3 regions of the Glutamicibacter sp. V16R2B1 genome follow, and region 1 is predicted to be linked to each of the others. Evidence: riboswitches for the same ligand, from Rfam matches in the RefSeq annotation. Region 1 holds a riboswitch; each other region holds the start of a gene.
What was found. Region 1 has a riboswitch for S-adenosylmethionine ahead of FDN03_RS04440 (ABC transporter substrate-binding protein). Riboswitches for the same ligand answer to the same signal wherever they lie in the genome.

Region 1 (6,046 bases):
ACTGGGTGGACTACACCGACGTGGACGGGTTCAACCTCGCCTACGCGATCACCCCGGGAACCTTTGAGGACATCGTCGAGTATGTGGTTCCCGAACTGCAGGCCCGCGGCGCCTACAAGACCGAGTATGCCGAAGGCTCGCTGCGCAACAAGCTCTTCGGTGCCGGCGACCGGGTCAAGGACACCCACCGCGCCGCCCAGTACAAGATCGCCAACCGCCTGGCTGCCGCCCGCTAGCGGCCAGCGGTGAACAGGGCGGCGCGGCCGCGGAAAAACCCGTCACTGGTCTTTCCGCGGCCGCGCCGCCTTCGGTGTGGATGCGCGGGAGCTACTTGTGCTTCTTGTGTCCCTTCAGCTGCTTCACCACCATCGCCGAGCCGCCCCCGCGCCGGGTCGGTTCGGCCGCGGCGGTCAGCTTGCCCCGCGGGCCGATCTCCACGGCCGCCACCGCACCGATCTCCGCCTGCGGGGTAAAGGAATCCCCGGACGGCACGAACTGGTGGCCGAAGGGCTCCAGCATCCGGGCATCATCGGCAATGAACTCCGGTTCGGCGGTGACCGCGGTAGTGTTGCGCTGTGAGGCGCGCGGCGCGGCAATCGCCTCGGGAAGCTCCATGCCCAGATCCACGCGGTTGACCAGGGTCTGCAGCACCGTGGTGATGATCGTCGAGCCGCCCGGGGAGCCAACCGCCAGCACCGGCTTGCGGTCCTTGAGCACAATGGTCGGCGCCATGGAGGAGCGCGGCCGCTTGCCCGGCTCGATGCGGTTCGGGTCGGCCGGATCGTAGACGGTGGAGAAGTCGGTCAACTCGTTGTTGAGCAGGAACCCGCGGCCCGGCACCACGATGCCCGAACCGCCGGTCTGTTCAATGGTCAGCGTGTAGGACACGACGTTGCCCCACCGGTCGGCCACCGACAGGTGCGTGGTCGAGATGTTCTCCGTGTCCTTCTCCTGCGCCACCACACCGGCTTCGGTGGGGCACCGCCCGTCATAATTGGCGGCATCGCCCGGCGCTACCGGTTTCACGGAGGCGCGCTGCGGATCCAGGGCGCAGGCCCGCTCGGCCCCGAAGAGTCGGTCGGTCAGCTGGCGGGTGGGCACATCGACGAATGCCGGATCCCCGACGTATTTGCCGCGGTCGGCAAACGCCAGGGCGCTGGCCTCCAGGTAGTGGTGCAGCGCGTCGGGTCGCGGCATCGTTGAAAGCTGGAACCGATTCAGGATGTTCAGGGCCTCGCCGACCGTGGTGCCCCCACTGCTGGAGGGGGCCATCCCGTAGACGTCCAGGCCGCGATAGTTCACCCTGGTCGGCTTCTGCTTCACGACCTTGTAGCGTGCCAGGTCCGCGGCGGTCATGTGGCCGGCAGGCACGGGCAGCTCGGTTCCCGGCACCACCGGCGGGGCCTGCACGGTCGCGGCGATCTGCTCGGCGAGCTCACCGCGGTAGAACGAGTTGATGCCACGGCGCGCAATCATGCGATAGGTCTTGGCCAAATCGGGGTTCTTGAACACGGTGCCCACCTTGGGGGCATCCCCTCGGGGAAGGTACAGCTTCCTGGTGGACTCGAAGGCCTCGAACCGCTCCTTGTTATCCAGGGTTTGCTCGCGGAACGTCTCATCCACGACGAAGCCGCGCGTGGCCGTCTTGATGGCCGGCTGCAGGGCCTTTCCCAGGCTCATCGTTCCCCAGCGGTCAAGTGCCTCATCCCAGGTGGCCAGCGTGCCGGGCACGCCCACGGACACCCCGCTGGTCACCAGCTCCGGGGTGAAGGGGTAGGGGCTGCCGGTCTGCGGATCAATGAAGGCGTCGTGGGGCATGGCGGCCGGGGCGGTTTCCCGACCGTCCAGCGTGCTGATCTTCCGGGTGTCGGCGTCGTAGTACATGAAGTAGCCTCCGCCGCCAATGCCAGCGCTGTAGGGTTCGGCGACTCCCAGTGTCGCGGCGGCGGCCACCGCCGCGTCCACGGCGTTGCCGCCGCGGCGCAACACGGAAATCGCCGCGGAAGAGGCCTCCGGGTCGACGGTGGCCACGGCGCCACCGTAACCGGTGGCGGTGGCTTGCTTCTCGGTTTGGCGTGGTTCCGCCTGGGCCGGCGCCAGACTGAGCGCGGTCAAGCCCAACGCCAGGCTGATCGCGCAGGCTGGGGCGCGAAGTGATCGTGGGTGCACAGCTACCCGCTCCTTGGGGGTTGATGGGTTCTGACCCCCTCAAGCTAGGCGAAGTGCACCACATCCAATGGAAGTGAGACGCATCACATTCCAAAAGTTGTGGTTGCCCTGAGGAACCGGCTTTCGGCGCAGTGCCTCCGGGGCGGGGCAGTCCTTCGGAGAGGAGCCAGCGGTTTCTGCGCACGAAGCACCATATGCCTTTCCCGCCGATTTTTGCGCGCAACCTTGGTTCCGGGCAGAGGCAATGAAAGGCCCCTGTGCAGCGCCGGCCCATGGCGGAAAGCACTAGGCTTGGGGCCATGGATTCCTCGGCCTCCCGGCTCCCGCCGGTCGACCTCGCGCGGGCAAGACAATTGTGGGGCGACTATGTGCTTTGGGCAGGGGGCGGGGTCCTGCGACCCGAGGTGTTGCCTGTCGTTGACTACTTCGGGGACAGTCCCGCATTGGCCGATGCGTTGCTGCGCGCAGTTTCCGACGGGGATAAGCGCGCAACCTCGAGCCTGGAGAACGAGTACACGGCAAGCGGTGAACCGTTGCCGGAGGCAGGCGCCTATTGGCTAGCCTGCGATTCCACCGGTACGGCGCGTCTCATCCTGCAGACCACCGAGGTCACCTTGGCGGCCTTTGACCACGTGGACGCCGATTTCGCCTTTGCCGAAGGGGAGGATGACCGCTCGTTGGCCAGCTGGCGCCGCGAGCATGAGAAGTACTGGCGTCGCACCCAGCGGGCTGCTGGACACCAATGGGATCCGACCCTGACGTCGCAGCCGGGTTTCCGGGTCGTGCTTGAGCGTTTCGTTGTCGCCTGGCCTATGGGCCCCGGCAGGGCGTAGCCCCCAGCGGTTTTTCCGCGCCGGTGGATCTGCCGGCTCGTGGATGAGGAATCTGCACAGGGTTTCACAGGGCTCCAACTGCGGGACAAGGCCAAGCCGGCCCGGCCCTGCGGCTGCTGCACGGTACTGCCCCCGGTCCGCGGAGGCGTGTAAAACCCGCGCCACCCACTACAGCGGGCGCGGTGGCACCGGCGCCACCCTGCCGGAGGAATTGTCAAGGATCTGCGGTTTTCGCCTTCACACAATGACTTACCGGCGCGTGTGACCCCATTGTTACGGTGCTGCCGAGCCTTTGTCGCCTCCTCGGTGGCGATGTGACGTCGATGTTTCGTCATGGTTGGTCACATGAATGTCCCCGCCGCACACTGAAATCACCCGGAACACCCACCGGAACAACACCATCCAGAGCGACTGAGAGACCTGGCTCGTTGACGTCGCAGCAACCACCCCGACGGGGAGCGGTGCTAAGGCCAGGACCGATGGAGATTGCTAGATTTCGCAACGGTCCCCGCACACGGGCGGATGTCTGCCTGTTTTGCCTCCCTTCGCGGGAGGGACCTGAATTCAGCGTGCTCCTCGGGCTAAACCGAGAGGAACACGGATTATGCGGCCACCACGTTTGGCGCTGAAAGCCACCGCACTGCTTGCGGCCCTGGGGCTGTCGTTGACCGCATGCGGCGGCAGCGGCGCGGCAAGCCCGAACACCGAGTCGGCACAGCCAGCCGGCGACCCGGTGCAGGGTGGAACCCTGACCTACGCCGAGGTCACCCCCATCGACAACTGGCAGACCCAGGCGGCCCGGTTCTACGAGAAGGCCAACGTGCTGAACTCGGTGCTGGACCGGCTGACCTATTTTGACGCCGAGCAGGGCAAGCTGGTGGGGTGGATCGCCAGTGACTTCACCTCCAACGAGACCAAGACCCAGTACACGTTCACCATTCGTGACGGGGTGACGTTTTCCAACGGCACCGCACTGGATGCCAAGGCCGTCAAGGCGAACCTGGACGCGCTGGGACTGGGCATCAAGGATGCGCAGATCCAGCCGAACGTGGATTTCTCGGCGTACAAGTCCTCCAAGGTGCTGGACGGGAACAAGGTCCAGGTCACCCTGAAGCGTCCGGACGCCAACTTCCTGCGCGCCACCTCCTCGGTGACCGCCGGGCTGGTGGCCCCCGAAACGCTGAAGCTGGACAACGCCGGGCAGTCGGCGATCTCCAAGATCGTGGGTTCCGGACCGTTCGTCTTCGCCTCGGAAAAGCCCGATGAGGAAGTGGTGTTCAGCGCCCGCGACGACTACGCCTGGGCTCCGCAGGGTGCCCAGAACCCGGGGGCTCCCTACCTGGATGAGCTGGTCATCAAGTACCTGCCGGAGGTTGCACACCGTGCCGGAGCCGCCCAGTCCGGGCAGGTGGACCTGGTTCGGGGATTGCAGCCGGTGGATGAGCAGGTGCTGAAATCCGGCGGCGGCCAGGTGTTCGCCGCGCAGGGCGTGGATTTGACCACCAACAACGCCTCGGTGCGCATTGGCTCCGGGCAGCTGGCCGACGCCAAGGTCCGCCAGGCGCTGCAGGTGGGCATCGACCGCCAGGCGCTGAAGGACACCGTGCTTTCGGACAGCTATGTGATTTCCGCATCGATTCTGAACCACAAGGCCCCGGGCTTCGTGGACTTCTCCGCGGAATTGGCCTACGACCCGGCGCGGTCCAAGGAGCTGCTGGATGAGGCCGGCTGGGTTCCGGGACCGGACGGGATCCGGCAGAAGGACGGGAAGAAGCTGGAGGTCACCGTCGCCTCCTCGAACAACTCGGTGGTCATCAAGCCGGCCTTCGAACTTATTGAGCAGCAGTGGCGCGAGATCGGGGTCAAACTGGTGAACCGGGCAGCGGACAACACGTTCCTGACCAGTGCCCTGGTCGATGACAAGGTCGAATTCTTCGGCACCCGGCAGTTCGCCTACGGCGGGCTGGGGCCGGTCTTCGGGCCGGCGAACAACACCCAGACGCTGAACGCGGACGAAGAGTTGAACGAACTGTTCACCCGGGAACAGGCGGCCACCACCGAGCAGGAGCACCTGAAGCTGATCGGTGAGGAACAGCGTGCCCTGGTGCTGGACAAGGCCCTGACCCTGGTGCTGTGGGATGAGGTCCAGGTCTACGGCGCGCATTCGGGCACCCACGTCGACTTCACCTCCGGCACCGCCCCGATCTTCCAGGGCGCCTGGAAGAGCGGCAAGTAGGGGAGGGAAGCATGGGCGGATACATTGCCAAGCGCGTTGGCCAGGCCCTGCTGGTCATCTGGCTGGCCTACACCGCGGTTTTCCTGGCGGTGCAGGCCCTGCCGAATGACCCGGTGACCATCTTCCTGTCCACCGACGCCGCCGCGGACCCGGCCACCATCGCACAGCTGAAGGCCCACTACGGCTATGACCAACCGCTGATCACCCAATACCTGGGGCAGCTGGGCGCGCTGCTGCGCGGGGACCTGGGCTACTCGCTGTCCTCCGGGGCGCCGGTGGCCGCCCGGATCGGGGAGGTCATCGGATCCACCCTGGTCCTGGCCGGCAGCGCCTTCGTGCTGGCCGTCCTGCTGGCGGTGGCCCTGGTGGCCGCGGCCACCCTGGCCCGTGGTGAGCGGCTGCGCCGGGCGCTGTTGAACCTGCCGCCGCTGTTCATTTCAATCCCGGTGTTCTGGCTGGGCCTGGTGCTGCTGCAGCTGCTGGCAGTGCAGCTGGGGGTGATGTCCCTGTTCCCGGACGGTTCGGCGCTGTCGCTGCTGGTGCCGATCATGGTGCTGGCCCTGCACCTGAGCGCACCGATCGCCCAGGTGCTGCTCAAGAGCGTTCAGCAGGTCTCGGCCCAGCCGTTCGTGGACGTGCTGCGCGCCAAGGGGGCCGGGGAGTCCTGGATCTTCTACCGCCACACGCTGAAGAACGCCGCCCCGGCCGCGCTGTCGATTGCCGGGATCACCATCGGCACCCTGCTGGCCGGCTCGGTGATCACCGAGACCGTGTTCGCCCGCGCCGGACTGGGGCAGCTGGTGCTGCA
Region 2 (6,046 bases), on a different contig from region 1:
CAGGTGCACCAGCGCGATCATCAGCACGATGGCCAGGAGCATGACACCGGTCTCGTAGCGGTAGTAGCCGTAGCGGATGGCGAAGTCGCCAATCCCTCCCCCGCCAACCAGCCCTGCCATGGCCGAGTAGGAGATGAAGGAGACGGTCATGATGGTGATCGAGCCAAACAGCGCCGGCCGGGCCTCCACCAGCAGGACGTCGCGGATGATCTGCCCGCGGGTGGCGCCCATGGCATTGGCGGCTTCAACGACGCCCGACCCCAGCTGGGTGATGTTCTGTTCCACGAAGCGGGCAAAATAGGGAATCGCGTTGATGGTCAGCGGGACAATCACCGCGGCGGTACCCACCGTTGTTCCGACGATGAACCGGGTGACCGGGATGATCGCGATCAGCAGGATCAGGAACGGGAAGGAGCGGATGGTGTTCACTGCACCGTCGACGATGCGGTGCAGCCGCGGTCGGGACCGCAGGCCCTGCGGTGACATGGAATAGAGCCAGATTCCCAAGGGGGTACCGATCAGGATCGCCAGGGGAATGGAGACCAGCAGCATCGCCAGGGTCTGGCCGATCGCGACGCCGATCTCGGGTCCCAGTTCCAGCAGGCGGTCAATGCTGAAGGTGGCCACTGCGCCGTTGCTGCTCGCAGCGGCCGCAAGCGGAAGATAGATTGTGCTCAAGACGTCTCCTAGGATGCGGCAGCCGACAGCTGCGGGGTGCGGTGTTCTTCATGGCCGGTGGGGCGCTGCAGGACGATCTCGTCACTGATCAGGTAGCGTCCGATCGCGGTATGCGGGCTGAAACCCGGTTGCCTCAACTCGGCCAGGTCAAACTGTTCAACCAGCCGCCCGTCCTCCATTACCGCCACGTTGTCGGCGATGGCCTTGACCACGTTCATTTCGTGGGTGACGATCACGGTGGTGATTCCCAGGTTGGCGTTGATGTCCAGCAGGTATTGGAGTACCGAGGCGGTAGTGCGCGGGTCAACGGCGCTTGTGGGTTCGTCGCACAAAAGCACCTTGGGCTGCGTGGCCAGGGCGCGGGCGATGGCCACGCGCTGCTTTTGGCCGCCGGAGAGCTGGGCCGGATAGGAATGGATCTTGTCGGCCAGGTCCACAATGGCCAACGCCTCCTGGGCCTTCGCTCTCCGTTGGCGGGCGGGAACCCCGGCAAACTTGAGCGAGAGCTCCACATTTTGGGCGGCAGTGCGGTTATTGAGCAGGTTGAAGTGCTGGAAGATCATGCCGATTTGATGGCGTTCGCGCCGCAGCTCTTCCTCTGAAAGTTCGGTCAATTCCACGCCGCCAACTTGGACCGAACCGCTGTCCGGGCGCTGCAGGAGATTGATGTTGCGGATCAGGGTCGATTTTCCCGCTCCCGAGAAACCGATAATTCCTTGGATCGAGCCCTGGGGAATGTCCAGGGACACGTTGTCCACGGCCGTAAAAGCGTCGCTGCCGGTGCCGAAGCTTGTCGATACGTTGCGCAGGCTGATCATGTGTACTCCTCGTCTTTACCGCGACGAAGCGTCCCGGCCGCGCAGCCTCACTGAGGAGGGGTCAGCCAGGAAATTCTCCATCGTTTCTGGCAGTAGCACCGTGCCCCAGGGGGTGGTTGCCGCGACGTCGTAGAGCCAGATCTCTCGGCCGCTCTGGATGGTTTGAAGGTCATCGCCTTCGTTGTCCACCAGTCTGGCGCAGGGATGGAGAACGGCTCAAAGGGCAGGTCACAAGCTGCAATGATCAGTCTTATGGCGACATTTCGGGCGTCACATCCCGTCATCTTCCGCTTCTGTGACGACATGTGAATCGACGGATGAGGCGGATTCCAGATTCTGGGCACACCAAAGCCATAATGCACGGCCCATTAGGGGCCGCAGGCCAACAGCGTAGTCAGGCGGTGGACCGGTTCGTCTCTCGCCCCGTTACGGCGCGCCTCAGGACACGGGAGCCTGCAGCACCATCCGCGCGAATTCGTCCACGTGTTCCTGGGCAGGCTTTGAGAAGTAGCCCCCGGAGTCGCGTCGGTGCCACCGGGCGAGCTCCTCAAACAGGTGGGCGAGAGTACTGCGGTGCACGACCGCATGGCGCCCCAACGGCTGACCCAGCGGCCCCATCCGGTAACCCAGCAAGTTCATGACCTCGGTGATGTAGTCGGACGCCGCGTCGCTCAGCGCCTCGATCCCGGCGGCCCGGCACAACCAGTAGGCGATGGTGCCATCGCGCAGGCCCTCATCCTTTTCCGCCGTGTTGATGGCGTTGAGCAGATGGCGGGCGAGGCGCTGTTCATCCCCGGCCAGTTCATTGCCCTTTTTCGTGGCGAGCACACGCCCGCGGTAGACCCGCACCAGTCCGGCCATGCGCGCCACCTCACGCAAGTGGGCCACCGTATGCATCGAGTGTTCACGCTTGCGGGAGGAGGATTCGTAGTCGATGCCCTCCCACTGCAGGCGGTTCACCAGTTCCGCCACGGCCTTCGGGTTCATCCAGCTGGCGGGGGTGAGCTTGATGCCTTCGCCCTGGGCCAGCTCAATGAGCACCTGGAAAGGCCGAACTATCTCCGTGAAGAACCATTCGGGAATCGGCGCCCCCTCCGCCGCGTCGGTGATTCCGGCCTCGCTGGCCAGGATCAGCGCGTAGCGCCGTACCCCCGAGGGCTTGGCGCGCAGCCACTGGCCGAAGACCGAGTCTCCCGAGACGAGGCTGAAGTACAGTTCCAGCTCGCGGTTCGCCGCCTGCTGGTTGTAGGTCAGCGGGTCGAAGTCGAGCTCATCGCCGGAGCGCCAGCGCAGCCAGTCGATGGTTTCCTGCTGCTCCTCGGTGGGCTGTTCGGCGTGGAACTCCTCCAGCTTGTCGTACCAGCCCGATAATCCTCCGCTGTCTTCCACCGGCGCCCGCATTTCCCCCTCGAGCACCCGGGCGGCGCACTGCTCGTCCGGGCAGGGGGTTGATGATTCGAGGGTCAGACGGTGCGTCCAGTTGTCCCCGAAGTCGTACACGTAGAACAAGGTTCCCGGGTTGACCGCCAGGGCCTGGCCGAGTGTGGTGCCCTCCTGCGGCTGGCCCTCCAGCTCCTCGTCCAGGGCAAGCTGGTCATACCAGCTGGTTCCGGTCTGTGGCTTGCCCCATCCCTGGGTGGGGTCCGCGCTGTGGAAGGACTGCAGGTGGCTGTTGTCCCAGCCCATGGCGATCTGGATGATGTCACCGGCAGCGGCCAGGTCCAGGTCGGCCGGAATCTGGATGCGCCGCCAGATCAGCGGCTGGGATTCCATCAATTCAATGCGCAGCGTCAGCAGGTCGCGAGAAGTCATAGACCCATCGTTGCAGATCAGCGGACTGGAGCGAAGACTGCGGGAGGATCAGTCGCGCCGCGTCCCGCGGCAGATTACTGCAGGGCGAAGCCTTCGACCAGCTGCATGAATTCGCCCTCGGAAATGATCTCCACCTTCTGCCCGGCGGCACGCAGGCGCAGCACGTGCTTGGCCTTGTTGGTCAGCCGGCCATTGGCCAGGTCCTCGGGGACAAAGCCGTCCCCGACCACCAGCGCGGTCGTGGCGCGGGTAACCCGCGAGGCGGTCTGTGCGCCACGGGCGGCGGCCCATTCCTTGGCCTGGGGCCGCGGCACGCCCAGGTTCCCGGTGAACACCACGGTTTGCCCGAACAACGGGTGGCTGGCATCGGCCTCCAGGTTCGGCGCCGGGTTGTCCCCCTCCTGCGGCCAGAACGCGAACGCGTCGCGCGGGGGCATGGCATTACCGCGGGCCAGCCAACCCTGCGCGTCACGCATGGCCCGGGAAATCTCATCGCCCGGCTGCCAGGGACGGGTCAGGCCCAGCGGCACCGAGTAGTGTTCGGCAGTGTTGTGCACGGTGGGGGTTTGGCCGCGTTCGGCGATATCGATCATGGCCCAGGCGCAGGCTTCGGCGTCGGCGAGCGCCTCGTGGTGGTTTTCGATCGGGTGCCCGGCTTCCTCGGCCACGAACGGCAGCGAATAGCTGGGAAGGTCATAGGCCTTGCGGGAGAGCTTCACGGTGCACAGGTGCTGGATCTGCGGGACCGACAGTTCGCTGGCCTCGGCCGCGGCCCGGATCACCCCGGAGTCGAACGCCGAGTTGTGCGCGACCAGCACGTCATCCCCGACGAACTGCAGCAGGTCGGTCAGCTTCTCGCCAATGCGCGGGGCGGTGGCCACCATGTCCTCGGTGATGTGGTGGATCGAGACGTTGCGCGGGTCGAAGTGGTCGAAACCGGCCGGCGGCTTGAGCAGCCACTGCTCGGTTTCCACGATGCGCCCGCCACGCACCTTGATCAGCCCGACCGAACAGGCCGACCCGATGAATCCATTTGCCGTCTCAAAATCAACTGCGGTGAAGTCCAAAGCCACATATTCACTGTACTCCGCTTTCCCGACCGAACGGTTCAGGCCGGACACCCACGGGCCCGCGGAAGCGGTCCAAGATCACCGTTACCAGGTACGTGCTCAGGGTAAATCCTCCGCAGTGACTCGCGGATTTATTGGGGCCGCGCGCTTGGGAGCATGACCCGTGCCCGCTCTGTGCCGCAGCCAGCGCCCCGACACGATCTCACAGTCTGCACGCCGTCGGCAACCTCCGGGGCATTCCTGGGTCCGGACGGCGCTGGGCCCCGCACGCCTTCGCGGGGTGCGGGGCCCGGGTGGGGCCGGTGGTTTTAGGCGCTGGCCCTGCGCAGGGTGAGGTAGGAGGCCCCGGCCATCAGCACGGCGACCGCGCCGGCGCCAAGCACCACTCCCCCGGCGGTCCAGGTGACGGCCCAGCTCCAGAACTGGCCCCACCGCTCGCCCAGCGTCATGTAGAACACCGTGCCCAGCACCAGCACGCCCAGGCCGATGAAGAACACCAGCAGCCCTGTGGTGCGCCAGCGCAGGTAGATGGTGGAGACCCAGAAGCCGATCATGAACAACAGCACCATCAGCGCGAAGTAGAACATGATCTGGATGAACCAGTTGTTCTCCGCCACCCACTCCAGGGCGAAGAACCGCCCGTTCAGCCACCACCCGTTCGTGGCCTGCTCCACCAGGCCCATCAGGTAGTAGAAGCTGGAGAGCACCAGCGCGCACAGCCCGAACAGGGCCAGGGTGCCCAGGTAGAAGCTGCGCCGCGAGACGCTCATGGCCTGGGAGAACGGGAAGGTCATCGTCAGCGACTGGATGCCCAGGGCCAGGAAGTACCACATCGGGGCCTGGGCACCACCACTGTAGGTCACTTCGCTCTGCCCGCCGGCCTGGCGCACCAGCCAGAAGATCGCCATGGTGAACATGAACGATGCGCCCAAAATCAGCAGCGGGATGCCGATAAACGTCCACTTGTTGATCAGCTGCATGCGTGCAACTTGGATGATCCGGTTCATTTCATTGCCTCAACATTCTGCTTGCTCGTACCCTCGCCCATGGCGCCCATGGCGCTGCGGACCACCAGCTGCTGCAGGGAGACCGGGGTCAGCTCCAGTCCCAGCTGCCTGGCCTGCTGGCGTTCGGCCTCGGAGAGTGTTGCCCGGATGCTGATGCTGGCCAGGGACCCCAGCGCGTCCCGGTGGATCACCGGGTAACCGCCGATGAATTGGGTGACCGCCTCGGCGTTGCCGGTCACGGTCACCGCCGCCCCGCGCAGCGCGTCGGCCTCCTCATCGACGATGATCTTTCCGCCGTCGATGACCACCACGTGCTCCAGCAGGTTCGCGACCTCATCGATCAGATGGCTGGAGAGCACGATGGTGCGCGGGAACTCAGCGAAGTCCTCGACCAGCCGGTCGTAGAAGATCTGCCGGGCCACCGCATCCAGACCCAGGTAGGGTTCGTCGAAGAAGGTGATCTCCGCCCGGGAGGCCAGGCCGATGATCACGCCCACCGCGGAGAGCTGTCCGCGCGAGAGCTTCTTGATGCGGCGCTTGAGCGGCAGCTTGAACGCCGCGACCAGATCCTGGGCCAGGTCCTCGTCCCAGTTTTCGTAGAACAGGGACGCGGCCTTGAAGGCCTGCCAGGGCTTGAAGTCATCCGGGTACTTCTGTGATT
Region 3 (6,046 bases), on a different contig from region 1:
GTGGGTTCCCAGCGCTGTTCACGCTGGCGGTGCACGGCGGTGTCCACCCCACGCAGCGCGGCCAGGACCAGGGCCAGGCAGTGCTCGGCGGTCGCGTCCTCGATGGCCCCGCGCGAGTTGCTCAGTCCCACCCCGGCGGGCAGGTGCTCCAGCACCCACTCGTAGCCGATCGACATCAGGTGCACATGCTCCAGTCCCGGAATGCGCGAGACCCTGGCACGGTGCTGCGGGTTGCGGGGCCGCTCGGTCACCAGCACCTGCGCGGGCGGGGCATCCGCGGCAGTGTCGTTCAAATGCCACACGATCGGCTCGACCCCGGGCAGATCCAGGCGGCGGGCCAACTCGTTGGAGGGAACAAGAACACGCAACACCAAGGTTCATCCCGTCGTAGAAGTCAGGGGCCTGGCTTGGACCCAACCCCAGACCATTCTTGGCACAAGCCCTGCCGCCGCGCCAATCCCCGCAGGCAATGTGACCGACAGGGGCTGCCTGAAGGTTGGGCGCGTTCGGCAGCGACCGGGCCGGGTGCTAGAGTCCGCGGCCCACTTCCCAGATCCCTTCCGAGGTTCCGGTCAGCAGCGCGTTGACCGACACCGCCTGCGCGTCGGTGAAGGAGGCGATATAGTCCACGATCGCCCGGGCCTGGCCCAGGCGCTGGACCTCTCCGTCCCCGGCCGGCCCAAAGCGCTGGGGCTCCATGGCCCGCAGCTGGCGGTACTCCTCGGTGGCGGCCTCCACCGAATCCAGCAGCCGGCGCGGGGCGCGGGAGGCGTCGTCCGGGTCATTCAGCCAGGCTTTGAACCCCTCGGCCAGCGAGGAGATGATCCGGGTCTGCCCGCGCTGGTAGACCGCCAAATCCGAGCGGTCCAGCACGAAGCGCGAGTGCACGAACTTGAGCACCACCACATCATGCCAGGCAGCGTCCGCGAGCCGGACGTGGCCGCTGCGGACCACCGGGGTGCGTTCCACCGCGATCGAGGCCTGCAGCCGGTCAATCCAGCGCCGGGTGAAGCCGGTGACCGCCCGGTCCGCCTCCAGCCCGCCGTTGTACGGCACCGCCAGCAGCCCCTCCACCAGGTCGTGTTCCACCCGTTCCACCGAGTCGCGGAACGCCTCCGGGCAGGCGACCCACGGGTCCTTGGCCAGCAGCCGGCGCCAGGTGCGCTCCAGCGCGTGACCCGGGCGGCGCATGTCCAGTTCCCCTTCGGGGATTTCGGCCAGGGAGCGCGAATGGTTCAGCCAGGCCCGCAGCTCGGCGGAGACCGTGGTGTACTGCAGCACCCCGGCCCGGTAGAAGTCATCCAGGTCGTGCACGGCATAGGCGATGTCGTCGGCGATGTCCATGACCGAGCATTCCAGGGTCTGCTGGTGGGTGGCGATGCGCGGGAACACGGAGAGCACATCGTGCATCTCGGCGATCTCGATGTCATAGCAGGAGAACTTCGCCGCCCCGGCCCCCGAATGGTTCCCGGCCCCGCGCGGCAGGTCCTGCGGGGAGCGCAGCGGCTGGTTCAGCCATTCGTTGCGCGACCACGGGTACTTCAGCACCCCGGCGCGCACCGCCCGGGTCAGGTTCAGCCCGCGGGCGGTGGCGTCGCAGCTGTCCAGGGCGGTGAGGATGCGAAAGGTCTGGGCGTTGCCCTCAAACCCGTCGGGCAGCCCCAGGCTCTGCCGCGCCACCCGGTCCAGCTCCTGCTCACCCAGGTGCCCAAACGGCGGGTGGCCCAGGTCGTGGGCGGCGGCCGCGGCCTGCACCACCACCGGGTCGCAGCCGCCCAGCTCCTCCACCAGCTGTTGGGTGCGCGGATCCGAGTTGCGCAGCCCGATCGCGATCGAGCGGGCCACGGCCGACACCTTCAGCGAATGGGTCAGTCGGTTGTGCACCACGGTGCCGGCCCCGGCCTGCGGGATCACCTGGGTGACCGCGGAGAGCCGGGAAAAGTAGGGGGAGAAGCGGATCCGCTCAATGTCCACACGGAACTCGTCCTCATCGGGGCGTGCAGCTTCGCTGATGGCGCGCTCGCGCCCGCCGCTTAGGTGGGTCTTCTGCCTGGCATTCATCGTAGTCACCAGCCTAGATGATGCACCGGCCGCGGTCCGGGAAGCGTGCGGGGTCATGCCCCGGCCCGCCGATCCAGCGGGCGGGCCGGGCGGCGCAGCAGCAGCGCACCGAGGGTGAACCCGATGTACACCAGCGCGGCCAGGAAGGACTGGGTCCCGAAAAACCAGCTCAGCTGCCCGTACCAGCTCAAGAGCACACAGCCGGCGGCGGTGAGCACCACCAGCCCGGCGGCCGGCCAGCGCCGGGGCAACTCCTCCAGCACCCGGCCCTGCACTGCCAGCAGCAGCCTGTAGACCAGTAGGCAGGCCCCGGTCAGCACCAGCAGGCCGCTGACCGTGCCGCCGTACTGCACCTGCTGGCGCAGCGGCTGCAGGAGGCGCGAATACAGCATCGGCAACACCAGCGAGGCGACCAGGCACAGCACCACGGTCAAGGACAGGCGGATTGCGGTGTACATTGCGGCTCCTTGGCACCGGTTCGGCCCCTGCGCCCGCGGCCCCTGCCGGCGCACCCAGTGGCCGAAGACTTTCATCCTTTCCCGGAGTGTAGGTGATCGGCCGGGCTTTGGCACGGGCCGCACGGCGCGTCATCACCGCGTCACACAAAGCCGCCCGGCGCAACACTTCAGCGGCCCTGCCCCCCGGTGCGCCCCCGGCAACCCGGGGAAAACCGGTCACCGCCCACGCGTCACACTGCGGGCGTAAGAATCGCGTCATCTTAACGTTCACGCGTCACATGACGGGGTGGGACGGCGGATGACGCGGCGCGGCCCGGCGTGCTTGCGCCGCCGCCGGGCCCTGGCGAACGATGGAATCACCAACAACCCATCAAGAGCGGCTAAGAGATCTGGCTCGACGACGCCGCAGCAACCACCGGGAAACCGAAAGGTGCTAATGCCAGAAACGATGGAGCAGTACCGTCCGATCCGCCCCGGCCGCCGCGCCGGGCCCGGCCGCTGCCGGCCGCACCCCAGGGTGCGGGTCACGGTGCACTGCCTCGTCGCTGACACGAGGAGGAACACATGCCCGGTTCGGTGGCCCCACCGTCCCTGTCCTACGAGCTCTACCCGCCGGTGAACCGCGAGGTGGCCGAGTCGGTCTACCACAGCATCGAGCAGCTGGCCGACACCAGCCCGGACTACGTCTCGGTCACCTATTCGGGCACCCCGGCCCGCCGCGCCCAGTCCCTGGCGCTGATCGAACACCTCGTCACCCAGACCAAGCTGCGCCCGCTGGCGCACTTGACCTGTGTGGGGGAGTCGGCGCAGTCGCTGCGCGTGCTGATCCGCCACTTCATCGCCCTGGGGGTGCGCGGGGTGCTGGCGCTGCGCGGTGACCTGCCGCAGGACCCGCAGGGCTGGCGCGGTGAATTCCCGTTCGCCCGCTACCTGATCGAGCTGATCCGCCAGGTGGAGGACGAACACGCCGCCTCCCTGGCCGGGGGCCGGCTGGGGGTGGGGGTGGCCGCCTACCCGCACCGCCACCCCGAGTCCCCGAGCTTCGAGCACGACATCGAGGTGCTGCTGGGCAAGCAGCGCTCCGGGGCGGACTATGCGATCACCCAGGTCTACTTCCAGCCCGAGGACTACCGGGGGCTGCTCGCCGCGGCCCGCCGCGCCGGGGTGTGCATCCCGATCATCCCCGGCATCATCCCGCTCAATTCGCTGCGCCGGCTAAACCGGCTGGCGGCGCTGACCGGGGTGCAGCCGGACCCGATCCTGGCCCACGCGCTGCAAAGCGCGACCAGCGACGCCGAACGCCACCGCATCGGGGTGCGCTGGGCGGTGGACCTGGCCCGGGCGGCGTTCGATGACGGGGCCCCGGGGCTGCACCTGTACACGTTCAACGACCACCGCGGCAGCCTGGACGTGATCGAGCAGCTGCAGCTGCCCGGCGCCCGCAGCACCTTGGCCCAATCCTGGGCCGCCCACAGCGGGGCCTAGGCGCCCGCTTCCACCGACGAACCACCGAATTGCCCAACGACCCGGCCGGGCACCCCGGCCCGGCAGAAAACTAGGAGAACACCATGAGCAAGCAGCACTTCCCGCAGGCCAGCATCCTCGGCTACCCGCGCATCGGCCGGCGCCGCGAACTGAAAAAGGCGCTGGAGGCGCACTGGGCCGGCACCCTGACCGAGCAGCAGCTGCACGAGCGGGCCTTTGCCGTGCAGCAGCAGAACCTGGAACGCCTGGTGCAGCTGGGGCTTGACCCGGCGAACGGCTCCCTGCCCGGGGACCACGCCTACTACGACCAGGTGCTGGACACGCTGGTGGCGCTCGGGGCGGTGCCCTCCCGCTTCGCCGAGGTGCTCAGCGCCCCGCTGAGCACCGCCGACGCCTTCACGCTGGCCCGCGGTGACGCGCAGCGCGCCCCACTGGAAATGACCAAGTGGTTCGACACCAACTACCACTACCTGGTCCCGGAGCTCGGCGAGCGCACCACCCTGCGCGCCAACCCCGCCGGGCTGCTGGAGAACTTCACCGCCCACGCCCGGGCCGGGCACACCATCCGCCCCACCCTGGTCGGCCCGATCAGCTTCCTGCTGCTGGCCAAGGCCGAGGAGGGCGCCGCCCGCTCCGGGTTCACGCCGCTGCACCGGATCGATGAGCTCGTCGAGGTCTACGCCCAGCTGCTGGCCGAGCTGGCCGCCGCCGGGGTGGGCTGGGTGCAGCTCGATGAGCCGGCCCTGGTCACCGAGGCCGGTGCCCGGCACGCGGTGCCCGGCGGCCTGGCCGAACGCGTGTACCGCCAGCTGTCCTCCGGCCCGCGCCCGGCGCTGCTGGTCACCACCGGGTACGGCACCGCCGGGCAGCTCACCCGCCCCGGTGAGGGCCTGGGGGTACTGGCCCGGGCCGGGGTGGACGCGGTGCAGGTGGACCTGGTGCGCGGGGTGGCCCCGCAGCCCGAATTCCTTGGCCAGCTGCAGGGCACCACCGTGGTGGCCGGGATCGTGGATGCCCGCAATGTGTGGCGCAACCACCTGGGCGCCTCGCTGATCGCGCTGCGCGCCCTGCGCCAGGCGGTGACCGCCGCCGGCGGACGCCTGGCGGTGGGCACCGCCACCTCGCTGCTGCACGTGCCGCACGATGTGGCCCTGGAGGGGAACCTGCCCGAGGGGCTGGCCGACTGGCTGGCGTTCGCGGACCAGAAGGTCAGCGAGGTGCTCACCCTGGCCACCGGCCTGGAGCACGGGGAGGATGCGATCGCCCGCGAACTGGTGGCCACCGAGCGGGCGCTGGCCGCCCGCGCCGCCTACCCGGGCACCACGGTGCCGGAGGTGCGTGAACGCCTGGCCGGGCTGGGTGAGCAGGACCTGCAGCGCCCGGATGAGCAGCAGCGCGCCGCCGCGCAGCGGGCGGGCCTGCAGCTGCCGCTGCTGCCCACCACCACCATCGGCTCCTTCCCGCAGACCGCTGAGGTGCGCGCCGCCCGGGCCGCCCACACCGCTGGCACCCTGGACGACCAGGGCTACCGCCGGTTCGTGGAGCAGGAGATCGCCCGGGTGATCGCGCTGCAGGAGGAGCTGGGGCTGGATGTGCTGGTGCACGGGGAAGCCGAACGCAACGACATGGTGCAGTACTTCGCGGAGAACCTCGACGGGTTCGCGGTCACCGAGCACGGCTGGGTGCAGTCCTACGGTTCACGCGCCACCCGCCCCTCGATCCTCTTCGGCGACGTCACCCGCCCGGCGGCGTTCACCGTGCCCTGGATTTCCCACGCCGCCTCGCTGACCGACAAGCCGGTCAAGGGCATGCTCACCGGGCCGGTGACGATCCTGGCCTGGAGCTTCGTGCGCGATGACGTGCCGCTGCAAACCAGTGCCCGGCAGGTGGCGCTGGCGCTGCGCGATGAGATCCAGGACCTGCAGCAGGCCGGGATCCGCATCATCCAGGTCGACGAGCCGGCGCTGCGTGAACTGCTGCCGCTGCGTGCCGCCGCCCAGCCGGAGTACCTGCGCTGGAGCGTGGACGCGTTCCGCCTGGCC

Region 2: another riboswitch for S-adenosylmethionine. It lies ahead of FDN03_RS14215 (ATP-binding cassette domain-containing protein); the one in region 1 lies ahead of FDN03_RS04440 (ABC transporter substrate-binding protein).
Region 3: another riboswitch for S-adenosylmethionine. It lies ahead of FDN03_RS01765 (methylenetetrahydrofolate reductase); the one in region 1 lies ahead of FDN03_RS04440 (ABC transporter substrate-binding protein).

The regions. Positions count from the first base shown of each region.
Region 1 covers NZ_VATX01000007.1:63,990-70,035, reverse strand. The annotation lists gene FDN03_RS04455 (LLM class flavin-dependent oxidoreductase) at 1-236, shown strand, start outside; gene ggt (gamma-glutamyltransferase) at 328-2,169, opposite strand; gene FDN03_RS04445 (ASCH domain-containing protein) at 2,538-3,002, shown strand; SAM riboswitch class I at 3,398-3,488, shown strand; gene FDN03_RS04440 (ABC transporter substrate-binding protein) at 3,607-5,238, shown strand; gene FDN03_RS04435 (ABC transporter permease) at 5,250-6,046, shown strand, end outside.
Region 2 covers NZ_VATX01000019.1:45,730-51,775, forward strand. The annotation lists gene FDN03_RS14210 (methionine ABC transporter permease) at 1-678, opposite strand, end outside; gene FDN03_RS14215 (ATP-binding cassette domain-containing protein) at 687-1,496, opposite strand; SAM riboswitch class I at 1,571-1,660, opposite strand; gene FDN03_RS14220 (plasmid pRiA4b ORF-3 family protein) at 1,935-3,308, opposite strand; gene FDN03_RS14225 (exonuclease domain-containing protein) at 3,383-4,381, opposite strand; gene FDN03_RS14230 (hypothetical protein) at 4,687-5,385, opposite strand; gene FDN03_RS14235 (ABC transporter ATP-binding protein) at 5,382-6,046, opposite strand, start outside.
Region 3 covers NZ_VATX01000004.1:52,153-58,198, forward strand. The annotation lists gene FDN03_RS01750 (2-hydroxyacid dehydrogenase) at 1-371, opposite strand, end outside; gene dgt (dGTP triphosphohydrolase) at 529-2,061, opposite strand; gene FDN03_RS01760 (hypothetical protein) at 2,115-2,519, opposite strand; SAM riboswitch class I at 2,884-2,974, shown strand; gene FDN03_RS01765 (methylenetetrahydrofolate reductase) at 3,084-4,004, shown strand; gene metE (5-methyltetrahydropteroyltriglutamate--homocysteine S-methyltransferase) at 4,088-6,046, shown strand, end outside.